2 regions of the Paenibacillus albicereus genome follow, and region 2 is predicted to be linked to the other one. Evidence: predicted binding sites of a transcription regulator. Region 2 holds the regulator's gene; the other holds the start of a gene.
What was found. Region 2 encodes Rex, which represses fermentation and respiration genes when NADH is low (regulators of the CRP and FNR family bind a similar motif). Its sites were predicted from a motif close to TTGTGAAATATTTCACAA; they were not measured.
Positions count from the first base shown of each region.

Region 1: the regulator Rex is predicted to act here: its motif matches at 1,174-1,191, upstream of HGI30_RS01710 (formate/nitrite transporter family protein).

Region 1 is NZ_CP051428.1:375,005-381,022, forward strand. Features, by position in the region: gene HGI30_RS01695 (response regulator) at 1-431, shown strand, start outside; gene HGI30_RS01700 (cold-shock protein) at 606-809, shown strand; gene HGI30_RS01705 (cold-shock protein) at 897-1,127, shown strand; gene HGI30_RS01710 (formate/nitrite transporter family protein) at 1,283-2,122, shown strand; gene HGI30_RS01715 (LysR family transcriptional regulator) at 2,306-3,187, shown strand; gene HGI30_RS01720 (GNAT family N-acetyltransferase) at 3,299-3,802, shown strand; gene HGI30_RS01725 (transporter substrate-binding domain-containing protein) at 3,877-4,725, shown strand; gene HGI30_RS01730 (amino acid ABC transporter permease) at 4,775-5,560, shown strand; gene HGI30_RS01735 (amino acid ABC transporter permease) at 5,557-6,018, shown strand, end outside.
Region 2 is NZ_CP051428.1:2,337,766-2,343,783, forward strand. Features, by position in the region: gene HGI30_RS10310 (tetratricopeptide repeat protein) at 1-136, shown strand, start outside; gene dinG (ATP-dependent DNA helicase DinG) at 160-3,027, shown strand; gene HGI30_RS10320 (redox-sensing transcriptional repressor Rex) at 3,024-3,686, shown strand; gene HGI30_RS10325 (amidohydrolase) at 3,661-4,965, shown strand; gene HGI30_RS10330 (cell wall elongation regulator TseB-like domain-containing protein) at 4,965-5,492, shown strand; gene HGI30_RS10335 (hypothetical protein) at 5,644-6,018, shown strand, end outside.

The DNA of each region.
Region 1 (6,018 bases), 2.0 Mb from region 2:
TCCTGATCTACACCGGCTATGAGATCAGCCCCAACTTCAACCTGCTCATCGAGTCCGGAGTCAGCGGCTTCGTGAGCAAGACCGCTTCGCGCGAGCAGCTGCTGACCTCGATCCGCTGCGTCCTGCGGGGCGAGGCGATCGTGCCGGTGCAGCTGCTTCGCCAGCTCCGCCGCCGCGACATCCGGCTGCCGCAGGAGCATGGAGAGCGCGCGCTGGAGGAAGTCAGCATCAACGAGCGCGAGACCGAGATCCTCCAGGAGGTCGCCAGCGGCAGCAGCAACCGCGATATCGCGAGCAAGCTGCTCATGAGCCAGCGCACGGTCGAATACAATTTGACGCGCATCTTCGAGAAGCTCGGCGTACGCTCCCGTTCCGAGGCGATCGTCGAGGCCAAGCGGCTCGGCATCTTGTCGGCGAGCGAGTTCCGGTAAAAAAGCGGAAGTTTTTCCAGCGGATTCTTTGCTTTTGGGTTAAGAAATGTGCTACAATAGGGGAATCGTATAGGAGACACCAGTCGCCTAGGAGAAAGGGCCCGCGATGCTGCTCTTTTTCGAACGGCGGCTTTTTCTTTTGTTTACGTAAACCCTATCTAGGAGGAATGTTCCATGCAACAAGGTACTGTAAAATGGTTCAACGCTGAAAAAGGTTACGGCTTCATCGAGGTAGAAGGCGGCGAAGACGTATTCGTACACTTCAGCGCCATCCAATCCGAAGGCTTCCGCACGCTGGACGAAGGCCAACGCGTTGAGTTCAACGTCGTTCCTGGCAACCGCGGCCCGCAAGCCGAAAACGTCGTTAAAATCTACTAGTCGCCACGCCCTGCACCAGCAGGGCTTTTTTTTCTCGATATGCCGGCGCCGCAAGGCGGGCCACTTTGAACAGGAGGCGAAGCTCGAATGTATTATTCCCGCAAGAAACCTCAAGCGGAGCTGCCGACCGAGATCACCGAGATCTGGTCCTGCGTAAGCGAGGACTGCAATGGATGGATGCGCAAAAATTTCGCTCTGGACGAAGTGCCGACATGCTTTTTGTGCCAGTCTCCGATGGAGCACGCGACCCGCGAGCTGCCGGTGCTGCATGACAACAGCGCTTCCGCGCTGAAAAAGCAGGCTTCCGGCGAGGAATAGGAACGAACGAAGACAGCCCGAGAGGGCTGTCTTTTTTATTGCCCCTTAGTGAAAATTTTCACAAAAAAACCGAAACGTGAGGACGGTCACTTTTTCTTCCGGCTCCCGCCTCTACAATAGGGGCAAAGGCTCGCGCACCGAAGGAGGAACCTCTCATGTACGAACAATCGCTGGAGAAGCTGGCGCGGCTGGCGTCGGAAAAAAGCGCGATGCAGCGCGCGCAGCCGCTGCGCTATCTCGTGCATTGCATGCTGGCCGGAGCTTATGTCGGCCTCGGCATCGTGCTTATCTTCCGGATCGGCGCGCCACTGCTGGCGGCGCATTCGCCGGTCACCTCCCTCGTCATGGGAGCGTTTTTCGGCATCGCGCTCACGCTTGTCGTATTCGCCGGAGCGGAGCTGTTCACCGGCAACAACATGTATTTCACGATCGGCCGCCTCTCGGGCACCGTCACCGGGGGAGATGCGCTTCGGAACGGGGCGTTCGTGTTCGCCGGCAATCTGCTCGGCGCGCTCGCGCTATGCGGGCTCGTCATCGGGGCGGGCATCTTCCATGGCACCCAGCCGGACGATCTGCTGTTCGCGATCGCGGCCAAAAAGATGCATCTGAGCTACGCCGAGCTATTCTTCCGCGGCATCCTCTGCAACATGCTCGTCTGCCTGGCCCTTTGGTCCGGCGCTCGCGCCAAGTCGGAGACGACGAAGCTCATCCTCATCTGGTGGATGCTGCTCGCGTTCATCGCCAGCGGCTACGAGCACAGCGTCGCCAACATGACGCTGCTCAGCCTGTCGCTGCTGCTGCCGCATCCCGACACGATCACGTTCGTCGGCATGCTGCGCAACCTCGTCCCCGTCACGCTCGGCAACATCGTCGGCGGAGGCCTGTTCATCGGGGCGGCCTACTGGTCCATCAGCCCGATCCGGCTCGGCCGGGACGAGGCGCAGAGCGCAGCCGCCTCGTCGTCTGCGCCTGCGCACCAAGAATTCCGGCGCTGAGGGCCCGGCGCTCGTCAGCATGTTCAAGCGACCCGTTCCGCCATCGAGGCGGAGCGGGCGCTTTTTTCTTTTCGCCTGTTTGCAGCAAACGGCCCGTTGACAGCACGGTAGGGGCGGGCTTATAGTCGTACAAATTAATCCAACTATGTTGATGCGAAAAATTAAAATTGGAGGAGGCTATCCATGAACATCGACAATATCGAGGCATTCGTCTACGTCAACCATTACGGCAGCTTCAACAAGGCGGCCGAGGCGCTATACCTGTCCCAGCCGTCCGTCACCTCTCGCATCCAGACGCTGGAGCGGGAGCTGGACGCCAAGCTGTTCGAGCGGCAAGCCAAGGGGGTGCAGCTGACCGAGACGGGCAAGACGTTCCTGCCCTACGCGCAGCAGATCCTCCAGACGTACCGCAAGGGCAAGCTCCATCTGCAGAAGAAGCCGTCCGTCCCCCAGGAGCTGCGCATCGGCAGCACCGTCTCCGTTTCCACGTACATCATTCCGGAGCTGCTCCCCTTCCTCAAGAGCCGCTTCCCCGAGCTGACGTTCAAGCTGACGACGGCCACGACCGACGAGCTGGGCATGCGGCTGCTCGACCAGGAGATCGACCTCGCGTTCGTGCGCAAGCTCGCCCACCCCTCTCTCCGCTCCTATCCGCTCTACGACGATCCCATCCGGCTGTATGTCTACGAAGGCCATCCGTTCGCCGCTCGCGGCCGGATCGCGCTGTCCGAGCTCACGGGGGAGAAGCTGGTGTTCTTCGAATGCGGGTCGCTCGACTGGCTGCGGCTGCATCGCGTGTTCGAAAGCCTGGAGCATCCGCCGGACATCGTCTGCCAGGCCGATCAGTCCGAGACGGCCAAGAAGCTCGTGCTCGGCCGCGCCGGCATCGCCTTCCTGCCGGGCGTCTGCATCCGGGAGGAAGCGGCGCAAGGACGGCTCGTGCCCGTCGAGATCGCGGAGACGGCCGGCATCTCCTTGCAGACGAGCCTCAGCGTGCGCAGCGGCGAGCACGCGGAGCTGGCGGAAGCGATCCGGAGCTTCCATGCCTTTTCTATGATCGAATAGAAGAAGTCTATTGGCCGGGCGGCGGCATGCGGTGCTACAGTAGAGGCAGGACTTAATCCTTACTAATTGCATAGGAATGATAAACAAATCAAAGGCCGAGGAGGAATCAGGATGGGGGAGCTGTACCGGATCGCTGCCGAGCAGGATGCGCCGCGCCTGCAGCAGATCATCTACGGAGCCTACGAGCAGATCCGCGAGCTCCGGCTGAGCTGGCCTGCCGCCCATGCGGACGAGGAGCTGATCCGCACCAATATCCGCGAGCATGAATGCTACGTGCTGGAGCTGGACGGGGAGCTGGCCGCGACGATTACGCTGTCGAAGGGCGAGGAGGCGAAGGCGATCACCGAGCTGCCCTTCCTGAAATGGTTCGCGGTCGCGCCGGAGCTGCAGAGCCGCGGCGTCGGCTCCAAGCTGCTGTCTTGGGTCGAGCAGGAGGTGCTGGCGCGCCGCATCGGCGCCGAGGCGGTCACGCTGGCGACCGCGGAGCGGCATCCATGGCTGCTCGCCATGTACGAGCGCAAGGGCTACGAGCGGTACCGGGCGATCGACTTCGGCAACGGCGACGGCACGATGCATCTGCTGCGCAAGCGGCTGCAGCCGCAGCTGCAAGAGTAGGGAACGATCAGGATAAGGGGGAGAACGCATTGAACAGACGCCTTTCACCGACATGGATTCATCCGGCACGGCCGCTGCTGCTGTCCGCCGCGCTGCTCGCGGGGCTGGCGCTGGCCGGATGCGGAGCCGGAGCCGATGCCGGCAACGCGGATAACGGAGCGGGAGCGGCCCGTCCGGCTTCCGGAGCGGAGGCTTCGGCGCAGCCGGCCAAAAAGATCATCGTCGGCACGGGCACGCAGTTCCCTCAGGTATGCTTCATCGACGCGGACGGCAAGCTCACCGGATTCGACGTGGAGCTGGTGCGGGAGCTCGACAAGCGGCTGCCCGCCTACGAGTTCGAGTTCCAGACGCTGGAGTTCAAGAGCCTGCTGCTCAGCCTCGAGACGGGCAAGATCGACTTCGCCGCGCATGAGTTCGAGAAGAATCCGGAGCGGTCGGAGAAGTATCTGTTCAACAAGGAGCCGTACGCCCACTGGCGCAACAAGATCGTCGTCGCCAAGGACAACGACGCCAAGATCGAGTCGCTGGCCGACATGCACGGCAAGAAGTTCCTCACCTCGCCGACGAGCGCCCAGGCGCAGATTCTGGAGAACTACAACAAGGAGAACGGCGATCCGCTAAAGATCGTCTACTCCAGCGGAGTGGCCAACGATACGGTGAACCAGATCACGAGCGGCCGCGTGGACGCGGCGCTCGCCGCCGACTTCTCGCTGTCGCTGATCGATCCCCAGGGCAAGCTCAAGCGGGTCGGCAAGGCGCTGTCGGAGGCGGACATCCTGTTCGTCTTCCGCAAGAACGAGCCCGAGTCGCAGCAGCTTGCCGACGACATCGACGTCGCGCTCAAGGAAGTGAAGGCCGACGGCACGCTGGCGAAGCTGAGCGAGCAGTGGCTCGGCTCGGACTTTACTTCCGAGGAGGAGTAGCAGCCCGGAGCCGGCCCGAGCCGGCTTCCGCAACGAGGAGGACCTGCCGATGGGCGGATTGCCGTTCGACTTTGCCTATGTGATCGACTTCATCCCGAAGCTGCTCGGCACGCTCGGGCTGACGCTGCAGATCGTCGCCGGCTCCTTGCTGCTCGGCCTGCTGGCCGGCCTGCTGGCGGCGCTGCCGCGGCTGTACCGGGTGCCCGTGCTGGCGCAGCTCTCGCAGCTGTATGCTTCGTTTTTCAGGGGGACGCCGATCCTCATCCAGCTGTTTCTGTTCTACTACGGGCTGCCGGAGCTGCTGAAGCTCGTCCAGGTGGACGTGAGCAAGACGCCGGTGCTCGCCTTCGTCATCCTGACCTACGGGCTGCATACCGGGGCTTACGTCTCGGAGACGATCCGCGCGTCGATCCAGGCGGTCGACCGCGGACAGGTGGAGGCCGCCTATGCCGTCGGCATGACCGGCCTGCAGGCGTTCCGCCGCATCGTCGCCCCGCAGGCGCTGGCGATCGCGGTGCCGGTGCTGTCCAACCTGACGCTGGCGCTGCTCAAGGACACCTCTCTCGCGTTCACGCTCGGCGTCATGGAGATGACCGGCAAGTCGCAGACGCTGGCGACGCTCACGCAGCATTTTGCGGAAGCCTATCTGGCGCTGGCGCTCGTGTACTTTGTCGTCGCGTTCGTGCTGGAGAAGCTGCTGAAGCTCGGGGAGCGCCGGCTGCTGCGGCATGAGCGGAGCGGCGAGGAGCCGGCGCGGCCGCGCCGGTTCGCGGCGCTGAGGCCGTCCGTGCGGACGGCTCCGGGCCAGGAGCTGAAAGGAGGGAGCGCGCCATGAATCTGGACCTGGCGTTCATCGCGGAGGCGCTGCTGAAGCTGCTGCCCGCCGTGCCGACGACGCTGCTGCTGACGGCTGTCTCGGTCGGCTGCGGCCTGGCGGCGGGCAGCGTGCTGGCGCTGCTGCGCTTGTTCTCGGTGCCGGTGCTGGGCCGGCTCGCCGCCGGCTGGGTGACGGTCATCCGGGGCACGCCGATGCTGACGCATCTGCTGCTGCTCTATGCCGGGCTGCCGCTGCTGCTCGACAGCCTGGCCGGCCAGCTCGGCTCGTCGTGGACGTCGGCGCGCATCCCGATGATCGCGTTCGCGATGCTGTCGTTCTCGGTCACGGCGTCCGCGTACGGCTCGGAGGTGATCCGCTCCGGCCTGCTCGCCGTCAGCCGCGGGCAGATGGAGGCGGCGCTGTCGGTCGGCATGACCGTGCCGCAGGCGCTGCGGCGCATCGTCTTTCCGCAGGCG
Region 2 (6,018 bases):
GCTTGCGGAGCGGCTGTTCCGCCAGGCACTCAAGATGGATCCGAGCTTCGAGGATCCCGCTATCAACCTCAAGTCATGCCTTAATCAGGCGCAAGGGCCATTATCCCTTTATTTCGGAAGCGCGGAGCTGACTTGATCGGAGAGGAAGATCGGCAGTCAATGAATTATGCGGTACTCGACGTGGAAACGACCGGGACGAACGCCTCGGAAGATGATCTCATACAAATCGGCCTCGTGCTGATGGACGAAGAGTTCAATGTCGTGCAGACACTGAACTCTTTCGTGCGTCCAAGCATCCCGATCCCCGCCTTCATCACCCAGCTGACAGGCATCGACGACGAAATGGTGCGGGACGCTCCGGAGCCGGACGACCTGCTGCTGGAGCTCATTCCGCTGCTGAATGATGCGGTGCTGGTCGGGCATAACGTCGGCTTTGACGCCGGCTTCCTTAATATGGCGCTCGACCGCGCCGGCTATTCGCCGTTCACCGGCCGCAGGCTCGATACGGTCGAGCTGCTGCGCATGCTGTTCCCGTCGCTCCCGTCGTACCAGCTCGGGGCCGTCTCGGAGCAGTTCGGCATCCGTCACGACCAGCATCACCGGGCGGACAGCGACGCGATGGCGACGGCGATCCTGTTTTCGGAATGCCTGAAGAAGCTCCGGGAGCTGCCGCTGCTGACGGTGCAGCATCTGGCGTCCTTCATCCAGGACGGCGACCTCGGCTGGATGCTGTCGCTGGAGCTTGAGGCCAAGCAGCTGCGCTCCGCGCTCGACACGGAATCCCACAAGTACTATCGGGGCGTGGCGATGAAGGCCGGCGACTGGACGGAGGAGGAGCCCGCCCGCGAGGAGGATGCCTCTAATCCGCTCACGGACGCCAGCTTCGAGGATTACTTGGAGATGGTCAAGACGGGCTTCGAGACGCTGTTCCCCGACTACGAGGAGCGCGAGGCGCAGACGTCGATGTTCCGGGAGGTCAACGACGCCTTCGAGAACAACCGGCATCTGCTGATCGAGGCGGGCACCGGTACGGGCAAATCGCTCGGCTATCTCATTCCTTCGCTCTATTTCGGAATCAAAAACGAGCGCAAGATCGTCATAAGCACGCACACGATCAATCTGCAGGAGCAGCTTCGCCAACGCGACCTGCCGCTGCTGCGCGACGTGCTGCCGTTCAAGTTCCGCGCGAGCGTCTTCAAGGGCCGGGGCAACTACATGTGCCTGCGCAAGTTCGAGACGCGGCTGCAGACGCTGGAGCTGGCCGCGGGCGGAGAAGAGCGCCAGACCGCTTCGCAGATGCTCGTCTGGCTCGGCGAGACGGAGACGGGCGACCAGGAGGAGCTGAGCTTCGGCAACCGTGGAGCGGAGTTCTGGAATTCGGTCTCGAGCGACGCCGATTCCTGCCTCAACCGCGCCTGTCCTTGGTTCAAGCGCTGCTTCTACCACCGGGCCAAGCAGGAGTCCAATCTCGCCGACGTCGTCATCACGAACCACTCGCTGCTGTTCACCGACATCCGCGCCGACCACCGGCTGCTGCCGTCCTACGACTATCTCGTCATCGACGAGGGCCATCAGCTCGAAGAAGTTGCCGGCAAGCATCTGGGCCAGCAGCTCGGCTTCTACGGCTTCTTGAATCTGGCGAACCGTCTGGCCAAGGACTCGAGGAACGGCCTGCTGCCCCAGCTGCGGATGCAGATCCAGGGCGAGGATGCCGACGAGGTGTCCAAATGGACCGAGCAGCTCGACGAGGTCATCCCGCGCTTCGGCTCGCTCAAGGATACGTGGGAAAAGCTGTTCGAGCTGCTGCAGGCGCTCGCATCGCCGAGCGCCGGAGGCGGCGCGGCCGAGGCGGGACAGACGATCCTGCGGCTCAAGCCGGGAGCGCTCCCGAAGGCATGGGAAGCGATCGAGTTCGAGGAGTCGCTGTTTTTCAAGGAAATGAACCAAGTCGTCAAGGTGCTGGACAAGATGAGCTCGGACATGAAGGACAAGCTCGACGACCTGTCGCTGCAAGGCATGATTACGGATCTGGCCGGGGCCGTCAAGGACGCCGGGCGGATCCGCGACGAGCTCAAGGTGTTCGTGCGCGCGGACAAGCCGGAGATGGTGTACTGGATCGAGTCGTATCAGAGCGCGAGGACGAAGAGCGTGCAGCTCCATACGGTGCCGGCCGACGTAAGCGCGCAGATCAAGGAGCATTTTTTCGACAGCAAGAAAAGCGTCGTCATCACGTCGGCGACGCTCACCGTCGGCAAGACGTTCCAATACGCGGCCGAGCAGCTCGGACTGGGCCTCGGCGACGAGCGCCGGGCGCGCACGGTGCAGCTGCCGTCGCCGTTCCAGTACCGCTCGCAGGCGCTCGTCATGATCCCGAGGGATTTCCCCAAGGTGAAGGGAGCCGCGGCCGATCCGGCCTACTTGGCCAAGCTGGTCGGCTCGCTGGCCGCGTCGGCGATCGAGACGGGCGGTCGGATGCTCGTGCTGTTCACCAGCTACAGGATGCTCAAGGAAGTCTACGAACCGCTGCGCGAAGCGCTTGCCGGAGCGGGCATCCAGGTGCTCGGCCAAGGCGTGGACAGCAGCAACCGCAGCAAGCTGACGCGGCTGTTCCGCCAGCAGCCGGCTTCGGTGCTGCTCGGGACGAGCAGCTTCTGGGAAGGCGTGGACATTCCCGGCGACGCGCTCGTCTGCCTCGCGATCGTGAGGCTGCCGTTCCAGCCGCCGAACCATCCGCTGCAGGAGGCCAAGGCGGAGCTGCTGCAGGAGGCGGGACAGAACCCGTTCATGAAGCTGTCGGTGCCGCAGGCGGTCATCCGCTTCAAGCAGGGCTTCGGCCGGCTCATCCGCACCACCCGCGACAAGGGCATCGTGCTGCTGTACGATACGCGCGTCATCGACACGTTTTACGGAAAGCACTTCCTCTATTCGCTGCCAGGGCCTAAAATTGAAACGATGCATGCCGAGCAGTTCACCTCCCGCATGAGGGAGTGGCTGCAAAACGAACCGAAGGAGGCCGAGCAGCCATGAGCAAGCAGGGCAAACCGATATCCGAGGCCGTCGTGCGGAGGCTGCCGGTCTATCTGCAGGTGCTGAACGACCTGCATGTGCGCGACGTGCAGACCGTGAGCAGCCAGGAGCTCGGGCGCAAGCTCGATCTCAATCCCGCCCAGATCCGCAAGGATCTGGCCTACTTCGGCGAATTCGGACGCAAGGGCGTCGGCTACGACGTCAACTATCTGATCGAGAAGATCCGCGGCATCCTCAAGCTCGACCAGCCGATGAAGGTCGCGCTCGCAGGGGCGGGCAACCTCGGCCACGCGCTGTGCAACTACAGCAGCTACGTCAAGGACAACATGAAGATCACGGCCGTGTTCGACGCGAGCCCGGCCAAGATCGGCAAGCGCATCAACCGGCTCGAGGTGCTGCCGATCGAGCTTCTTCAAGAAAAGGTGCGAGAGGACGGCATCCAGATCGGCATCATCACGGTGCCGGCCGCAGAAGCGCAGAATGTCGCCGACCGGTTCATCGAAGCGGGCGTGACGGGCATCCTCAACTTCGCGCCGGTCGTGCTCAAGGCTCCGGACAAGGTCCGGATCCATTACGCCGACTTCACGACGCAGCTGCTGAGCTTGGCCTATTACATGGATAAGGACGGGACGGATGAACATGAGCAAATGGTGGATTGAGAACGGAACCTTCGTCACGATGGACGAAGCCCAGCCGGTCGTGCGCGGGCATATGGTCGTCGACGGCGACCGGATCGCCTATATCGGGGAGGAGCGTCCGCAGGATGCCGACGACATCGCCGTCCGGATCGACGGCAGCCGCCGCATCTATATGCCGGGACTCATCAACACCCACGGCCATGCGGCGATGTCGCTGCTGCGCGGCTACTCGGACGACGAGGCGCTGCAGACCTGGCTGCAGGACTACATGTGGCCGATGGAGGCGAAATTCACGGACGCCGATGTCAAGTGGGGGACATCGCTGGCCGTGCTGGAGATGCTCAAGAGCGGCACGACGACGTTCGTCGACATGTACGACCGGATGGACCAGGTCGCCCGGGTCGTCGAGCAGTCCGGCATGCGCGGGGTGCTGATGCGCGGCGCGATCGGACTCTGTCCGGAAGAGGTGCAGCGCGAGAAGCTGGCGGAAGCGGTCCAGTTCGCCAAGGACTGGAACGGCGCCGCGGACGGCCGCATCATGACGATGATGAGCCCTCATGCGCCTTATACATGCCCGCCGGCGTTCATCGAGTCGTTCGTGCAGGCGGCGCATGACCTCGACCTGCCGATGCACACGCATATGTCCGAGACGCAGGCCGAGGTCGAGCAGAACGTGCGCGAGTACGGCCTGCGCCCGGTCGCTCATCTCGACCGCCTCGGCCTGTTCTCCCGTCCGAGCTTCGTCGCCCATGCGGTGCATCTGACGGACGAGGAGATCGCGCTGCTCGCCGAGCGGGGCGTCGCCGTCTCGCATAATCCGGCCAGCAACCTGAAGCTCGCGAGCGGCGTGGCGCGCGTGCCGGAGCTGCTCAAGGCGGGCGTCGCCGTCTCGCTCGGCACGGACAGCGCGGCGAGCAACAACAACCTCGATCTGTTCGACGAGATCCGCCTTGCCGCGCTCATCCACAAAGGCGTCAGCGGCGATCCGACCGTCATGCCGGCGCATCAGGCGCTGCAGCTCGCGACGCTCGGCGGCGCGGCGACGATCCGTCAGCCCGAGCTGGGCGCGCTGCAGGCCGGCCTCAAGGCCGACTTCATCGCGCTCGACGCCGACCAGCCGCATTTCTACCCGCGGACGGACCTCGTATCCCACCTGGTTTATGCCGCTTCGGGACGCGACGTGCGCGACGTCTGGGTCGACGGGCGCCAAGTCGTGCAAGGCGGCGTCTGCCTGCTGCTGGATGAGGAGAAGATCCTGGCCGAAGCCGAAGCCTGCTACCGCAGGCTCGCCGGAGCCTGATGGCCCGCAGCCGCAGCCCTCGCTGGTACTTTACCCGCCGGGGCTGGACGGTCGTCGCGCTGCTGATGCTGGCGGTGCTGGCGGTGCTGCTCCATGCCGAGCTGCGAAGCGTCCAGCGTCCGGTATGGGAAGGCGAGGCGCAAGCGGAAAGCCAGGCGAAGGAGCAGGCGGGGCTGGCGGAAGTAACCTCGGCCGAGAAATACGTCTGGGACGAGCCGCTCTGGATCGTGCGCGGAAGCACGGCCGAAGGCCGCGAGCTCGTCGTCTGGCTGTTTCCGGAGCGGGCACCCTACGCCGAGAACGCGGCCGACGGCGCCTCGGAGGCGGACATCCGCGCGAAGCTGCTCGCAGCCAAGCCGGACGCGCAGGTCATCCATGTGCGTCCCGCATGGCAAAATGGCTCGCCGGCGTGGGAAGCCTACTACGCGCGCACGACGGACCAAAAGCGTTATTACTATGATTTCTTTGACTTCAAGACCGGCGCCGAGCGGGCGTCCTATACGTTGACCGCAAAACGATCTTCCTGATTTGTTCACAATTGCCTGCCCTCTATCGAAATCGAAGTGATATACTCATCGTATAGCATTTGTGATATACTAGAAGCCATCACAAAGCGCATGCACGCATGAGGATGGTCTGCCTGCAGGCCGCTTCGATTCCAAAAGGGGGCTTTTTGCATTGATCAAATGGAGGTTGCTGCCTTTCTTCGCGACGGTATTCGTGACGGCCGCGCTGCTGTTCGGAGGGTGGTACGCGTATCAGCAGACCGCTGTCGAGCGTCCGCTCATCAAGGCTGTGCAATCGCTGCCGGGCGTCGCTTCCGCCGATCCTTCCCTGAGTCGAGACGTCGTAACGGTCAAGCTCACGCTGAACAGCGGAGCCGATCTTCGAACCATATATGAGCAGATTTCCCGGCAAGGCGCATCGGTCATCGGCTCCCGCAAGCTGATGCTGCAAGTCGAAGGCCCGACGAGCCCGAAGCTGGAGGAGATTTGGTCGAGCCAGCTGTTCACGATCGCGGAAGCGATGGAGAATCGGGAATACTCCCGCATT